DNA from 2 places in the Delftia sp. NA_296.1 genome. Region 2 is predicted to be linked to the other one. Evidence: riboswitches for the same ligand, from Rfam matches in the RefSeq annotation. Region 2 holds a riboswitch; the other holds the start of a gene.
The links. Region 2 has a riboswitch for cobalamin ahead of ACUTR7_RS02050 (TonB-dependent receptor). Riboswitches for the same ligand answer to the same signal wherever they lie in the genome.
Positions count from the first base shown of each region.

Region 1: it holds a riboswitch for cobalamin, as region 2 does, so the genes downstream of both, ACUTR7_RS20975 (TonB-dependent receptor) here and ACUTR7_RS02050 (TonB-dependent receptor) in region 2, are expected to answer to the same signal.

Region 1 is NZ_JBQZGF010000008.1:333,991-337,395, forward strand. Features, by position in the region: gene ACUTR7_RS20975 (TonB-dependent receptor) at 1-2,004, opposite strand, end outside; cobalamin riboswitch at 2,133-2,417, opposite strand; gene ACUTR7_RS20980 (CHAD domain-containing protein) at 2,472-3,347, opposite strand.
Region 2 is NZ_JBQZGF010000001.1:414,472-417,876, forward strand. Features, by position in the region: gene alkB (DNA oxidative demethylase AlkB) at 1-11, shown strand, start outside; gene ACUTR7_RS02045 (2OG-Fe(II) oxygenase) at 30-719, shown strand; cobalamin riboswitch at 732-1,050, shown strand; gene ACUTR7_RS02050 (TonB-dependent receptor) at 1,172-3,328, shown strand; gene ACUTR7_RS02055 (ABC transporter substrate-binding protein) at 3,328-3,405, shown strand, end outside.

The sequences.
Region 1 (3,405 bases), on a different contig from region 2:
GGTGCTGCTGGGCTCGCCCTGCGGGATGAGCAGCGCCTCTTCCGTGTCGTACCACATGGGACCGCGCAGCAGCGTGGACAGCTGCAGGCTCCAGTCGCCCTGCAGCCGCCCGCTGCCGCGCCCGTAGCGCACGCCGGCCGAGGCCTCGTAGCGGTACATGCGCTGCACCTTGTCGGTATTGGCCGACGCTGGCGATCCCTTGTCCCGCATGCTGAAGTGGTAGTAGCCGCCAGCCCAGGCCTTGAGCTGGTGGCCCGTCAGGTTCAGCGCCCGCGCCAGGTCCATGTCGGCCTGCATTTCCAGGCCGCGCGCCACGATGTCGGCCGCGTTGTTGGCGTAGTCCGAGGTGTTGGTCGTCGCCCCGCGCGAGACGGTGATGATGCGGTCGCTGATGGTGTTCTGGAACAGGGCCGCATCCACGCGCCAGCCGGGCTGCTGCAGCGCGGCGCCGACCTCGATCTGGCGGCTGGTCTCGGGCTTGAGGTTGGGATTGCCGAAGGTGCGGCCACCGCCGACGGCCGTGAAGTCCGAAGCCAGCTCCGTGGCCGTGGGCGCGCGGAACCCCGTGGAGGCCGCAGCGCGCAGCGTGAGCCGGTCCGTGGCCTTCCAGGTGGCGCCGGCCGACCAGGTGTGGTTGTCGTAGTCGCGCGTGCTGGCCTGGGCCAGCGCCAGGTTGGGCGTATCGTCGAAGCGCGTCGTGCCCCAGGTCTTGCGCAGGCCGGCGCGCAGAGTCAGGCGATCGTCGAACAGGGTCTGCGCGTCCTCGAAGTACAGCGCGTGCACCTGCTCGGTCTGGTTGTTGTCGTAGGGCGCGACCTGGCCCGCCGGGCCGCCCGGCATGGCCACGCGCAGGCGGTCGGAGCGCAGCTTGCTGCGCTCCCAGTCGAAGCCCATCAGCAGGTCATTGGTCTGGCTGACACGCAGGCGCGGCTGAAAGCGCAGGCCCGTGGCGTCCAGCTGGCGGTGGTTGTAGTCGCGCGCCGTGCCGGGCACGGCGCTGTTGCCCGAGCGGATCACGGGCGAGGCCCAGTTGAACTCATCGGTATCGACCAGGCTGTAGAGGTGGGTCGTCCAGCTCAGGCGCTGGCCGGGCAGCGCGCCTTCGTAGGTCAGGTCCAGCGAGCGGTTGCTGCGGTTGTCGCGGCTGTAGATGTTGGCGCCCGATCCGCGAAAGCCTGCGTTGTAGATGCCGTCCGTGCGCAGCTGCAGCTCCACGCGGTGCAGCTCATGCAGCTGCCAGCCCAGGGCGCCGCTGGCGCCGCGCCGCTTCCAGCCCGTGTTCTCCATGCGCGTGCCGCCATCGCCCGACTCGTAGTCGCCGCGCCCGCCTGCGCTCACGCCGAAGTACCAGTCGAAGCGGTCATTGGCGCCGGCCGTCTGCGCATCGGTGCGCCACAGGTCCCATGAACCGGCCTGGACCTGGGCACGCGTGCCGGGCGCCGTCGCCCCGGTTTTCATGATGATGTTGACCACCCCGCCCATGGCCTGGCTGCCGTAGATCACCGAGGACGGGCCGCGCACGATTTCGATGCGCTCCACATCCGAGGGGCTGAGCTTGGACAGGTTGGCCGTGCCCGCGCGCCGGCCGTTGACCAGCACCAGCACCTGGCTGCGGAAGTCGCGCCCCTGGCCGTCGGTGGAGGCGCCGCGCAGGTTCATCGAGGTCTGGGCCGCCGTCCATTCGCTGAGAAAGCCCACGGCGTTCTCGGCCAGCAGGTCGGTGACCGAGCGCGCGCTGGAGCGCTCTATGGCCTCGCGGTCGATGGTCTGCGTGGTGCCCGCGATGCGGCTGCGCGCCTCGGGCCGCGCGGTGGCGGTCACGAAGACGGCGTCCAGCGCATCGTCGGCGGAGTCCGTGGATCGGCCAGCCGGCTCCTGCGCGGCGCCGGCCGCTGCAGCGCAGCTGGCCAGCAGGGCCGCAGCCGCTGCGGGCCGCAGGCTGGAGACAAGAGGGAGAACAGAGAGAAGGCCGGAGGAATCGGCGGCCGAGGAAGCGAAGCGCATGCGTTGACCCAACTGCCCCACTCACCCGTGGGGCCTATCGTCTGAACCACGCCGCACAGCGCGCACGCCGGAGCCGGCCACGGCAGCGCAGGCTGGGGCCGGACCGGACAGGCGCACTCCCGCGGCGTCCGAAAGCAATGCAGAAGGCCGGTATCCGGGCTTGCGGAACGCTGCGGCGCGCAGGGTGGGCGCGCTGCGGCAGGCATCCCCGCCTTCCCATGCCCGAGAAGGGCACAGTGGCTTGCAGCGCGCGACCTGTGGATAGCGCGCCAGCGTGGGGAGTTGTATTCCGCTGACCGTTGCGGGGGCAGCGCAGGCATTGCGAGCGACCACCTCGATGGCATCGCGCACCTGCTTCCCGTTGAACCCCTGGCCGGTGAACGGCATGGGGCACCTTCAGCAACAGCGCACCGCCACGGCCCAGGGGCTGCGGCGGTGCGCCAGCGGCGGATTATCGCTGATGCTGTCTAGAGCCAGAAGCCCGGCACCCGGGCCAGCGCCCGCAGCGCGCGGCGGCTGCTGCGCGCGCTGGTGGCCAGGCGGGCCTGCAGGTAGCCGGCCGCGAACCAGGCGCGCGGGTCGCGCGCGGCCTCGGCATGGAAATGCTCGGCCGCCACGGCCATGTCGTTGTGCAGGCCCAGCGCGTCCTGGGCGGGCACCAGCGCCTCGGCAAAGCGCCGGCCCTTTTTGCCGGGCCACATTCCGGGCGCGAATTCCCGCGCAAAGTCCGCCAGATAGCGCAGGCGCTTGAGCCGCTTGCGCACGCGGTGCTGCTGCGCCAGCGGCAGGCGGTCGAAGTGCCGGCCGTCGCGCAGCACCTGGCGGTGCAGGCGCGCCAGCCGCCGTGCCAGGTACTTGCGCGTGCCTGCGGCGGACAGGTGGGCAAAGCGGGCCGATGGCTCTGCCTGCGGCGCCTGCGCCAGCGCCTGGATCTCGGCCAGCGCGTGCTGGAACGGCGGCTCGCGCACGGCAGCGGCTGCATCCGCCTGCACGGCCTGCGGCGCCTGCCAGTCGCACAGGGGCGCATGGGCGGCCTGCAGCAGCGGGCGCACCACATCGGCCAGCGTATCGGCATCGCGCAGCGTGCCCAACTGCGCAAAGGCCTGGGCCAGGGGGTCATCCCATTCGGCGCGCATGCCGGGCGCCAGCCCCGCGCACTCACGCAGCACGGTGCGCAGGCGCCGCAGGGCCACGCGCAGCTGGTGAATGGTCTCGGCATCGCTGCCACCGCCCTCCAAGACCGCCAGATGCGACTGCACCTGGGCCAGGGCAGCAGCCAGCGCCGCACGCACAAAGCCGGCCGCATCGGGCCGGTCAGGGTGCTGCTTCGCAGGGGTGGACATGGTCAGGCAAGGAGATGTGGACGTTGCCGACGATTGTGGGCGCAGCCCCGCGCCAGGG
Region 2 (3,405 bases):
AGGCGGGCTGAATGGTTGGACGGTCTGAAATGGACAGGCTCAACAGCCAGGATCGCTTCGCCCGCCTGGATTGGGCGCGGATTGCCGCTGAGCTCGATGCCGAAGGCCATGCCCTGCTGCCGCAGCTGCTGACTGCGGATGAAAGCCGCGCCTTGGCCCGCGAGGCGGCCGCCGCGTCTGGCCTGCCGCCCTGCGTGCAGGCATGGCGCCCGGTGCTGTACGGGCATCTGCTGGCCCTGGCCAACCGCTGGCGCGAACACATGGGCATGCAGCCTGGGTTGCCGGGCTGCTTCGAGGATTTCATGCGTCAGGGCCGGCAAGCAGGCCAAACGCAGCCGCAGCCACAGCCACATCTGCTGCGCGTGCCGCAAGCGGGCCATGCCCCGCTGCGTTCATACAGCGAAGGTGCGGCGGTGTTTCCGCTGCAGCTGGTGCTGCTGCTGTCCCGGCCGGGCCAGGATTTCGAGGGCGGCGAATTCGTGATGACCGAGCAGCGCCCGCGCATGCAATCGCGCCCCATGGTGCTGCCGCTGGGCCTGGGGGATGCGGCCATCATCGCCACGGGGCCGCGCCCGGTGTGCGGTGCGGCGGGCTTTTACCGTGTGCACCTGCGGCATGCCATCAGCCGCGTTCACCGTGGCGAGTGGCTGGGTCTGGAGCTGCTTTTGCACGACGTGCCCCAGGCGCCCAAGGCTCTGCAAACGGACCGCTGGCTATAATGCCGCGCCTGCAAAGGCATCCGTGCAACAGGTGTCCACGTGCCAGCCATGGGGATGAAACGGGAACAAGGTGACTGCCGGCAAATGCTTTTTGCGCTGCCGGCACAGGCCTTGGCTGCCCCCGCAACGGTAAACAAGTCAAGGCGCTCCATGCCTGTCCCGCCAGTCTCCGCAACCCTGCGGAGGGGCGATGACAGGCTGTCACTGGTTCATGGCGTGGTCTGCAACATGCAGCTTTTCGCGGGTGGATTGGGAAGACGGGGCGCTGGGCGCAAGGCATGTCCTTGCGCCGCTTGTGAGCCCGGAGACCGGCCTGCTGCGTTTCGCGCCTGCTGTGCAGGCGTTTTCTTGACTGTCTGCGGGGTGCGGATGGCAACGTCCTGCGCCCCTTCCTCCCACACTGGCTGGAGAGGTGGCAGTGCCTTGCTTTCGCATCAGACGGTCGAAGACCGATGTTCGAAATGCATTCTTCCTTTTCCAGGGTTTCCAGCGCTCGCGCTGCCCAGTCCCTTTCCGTGCGGCTGAGCCCGCTGGCCCTGGCCTGCGCCTTCATCTGCCTGCCGGCGCAGGCTCAAACCCAAACGCCCACGCCAACGCCCCCATCAACCGCCCTGCCCGAGGTCCAGGTCACCGGCCAGGCCGAACGCATCGGCCAGCAACTGGCCCAGCCTGCGCGCTCTGCCAGCCATACCGGCGTCTCCAACCAGGAAGTGCCGGCCAGCGTGGATGGTGTTTCTGCCGAGCAGATGCAGGAGCGCGGCGACTACGCCCTGGTGGACGCCGTCACGCGCACCGTGGGCCTGACCTCCAGCAGCACGCCGGGCAATGGCGGCCTGTCCTTCAGCAGCCGCGGCTTTGCGGGCGTGAACTCCGTGGGCGTGGCCGAAGACGGCATGGTGCTGGGCGTGGCCGCCGGCACCACGGCCTATCCGGGTGACAGCTGGGGCTACGAGCGCATCGACGTGCTGCGTGGACCGGCCTCGCTGATGTATGGCAGCGGCACCATGGGCGCCACGGTCAACGCCATCCGCAAGCAGCCCAGCCGCACCAGCTCGGCCGAGGTGCTGGTGGGTGCGGGCACGGACGACACGCTGCGCCTGGGCCTGGGCGTGACCGGCGCCCTGGGCGCCTATGCCAGCTACCGCATCGACAGCTACACCGCGCGCAGCGCGGGCGAGCGCGATCTGGACCAGTCGCGCAACGGCAAGTTCATGAGCACGCTGCGCTTGGAGCCCACGAGCGACCTGCAGATCGACCTGATTGCCGACCGCAGCGTGCAAAAGCCCAGCCGCTACTGGGGCACGCCGGGCCTGGACGGCAAGGTGGTGGAGTCGCTGCGCGACCGCAACTACAACGCCGAAGACAGCGTGCTGCGCTATGCCGACGAGCGCCTGCGCGCCAAGGTGCAATGGAAGGCCAATGACTGGCTGACGGTGCGCAACGAGCTGTACCACGTGAAGTCCGACCGCCACTGGCGCAACATCGAGGCCTACGCGCTCAACCCCGCCACCTGGACCGTGGGCCGCTCCGACTACCTGGAAATCCTGCACGACCTGGAGCAGACCGGCAACCGCCTGGGCCTGAACGTGGACCGGGGCTCGCACAAGATCGCCATGGGCTGGGAGGCCGCGCGCATCAACCTGCGGCTGTCCAACAACTCGCCCTATGGCGGCTCGTCCACGGTCTCGGCCTGGGACCCCGTGCATGGCAGCTGGGCCAGCCCCGATGCCACGGCAGCCAAGACAGAAACCGGCGTGACCCAGCATGCCCTGTACCTGGAAGATGCCTGGCGCATCAGCAACCGCTGGCTGGCCATGGCCGGCCTGCGCCGCGATGTCTACGACTTTGCCAGCCACTCGCTGGTGGGCGGCACGGATTTCAACAAGACGCTGGCCGCCACCTCCTGGCGCCTGGGCCTGACCTATGAGCTGGCCCGCAACACCCATGTCTATGGGCAGATCAGCTCGGGACACGATCCCGTCAACAGCCTGGTGTCGCTGAACCTGGCCAACACGGCTTACAAGCTGAGCAAGGGCCGCCAGGCCGAGATCGGCATCAAGCAGCAGGTGGCTGGCGGGCGCGGCGAGTGGACGCTGGCCGTGTTCGACATCAAGAAGGACAACATCATCACGCGCGACCCCGACCGCCCGGCCATCTCCATCCAGGGCGGCAGCCAGTCCTCGCGCGGGGCCGAAGTCACCGCCACCTTCCAGGCCACGCCCGCCCTGCGCGTGGAGGGCAATCTGTCCTATGTGGACGCCCAGTTCGACAAGCTCATCGAGGCTGGCGGCAACCGCGCAGGCAACCGTCCGCAGAACGTGGCCAAGACCACGGCCAACCTCTGGGGCCACTACCGCGTGGGCGCCTGGCAAGCCTCGCTGGGCCTGCGCTACGTGGGTGACCGCTTTGGCAACAACGCCAATACCGTGAACCTGCCCGCCTACACCGTGGCCGACGCCGCGCTGAGCTGGCAGGTGGACCCGCGCACCACCCTGAGCCTGATCGGCCGCAACCTGGCCGACAGGGTCTATGTGGGATCGAGCTACGGCAGCCAGTTCCTGGTCGGGCAAGGCCGCCGCTTCGAGATCGCGGCCCATATCCGGTTCTGATGGCCATGGCGCGCTCCAAAAGGTTCCACGGCCTGTGCGCTGGCGCCCTGGCGGCCACCCTGCTGCTGGCCGGCTGC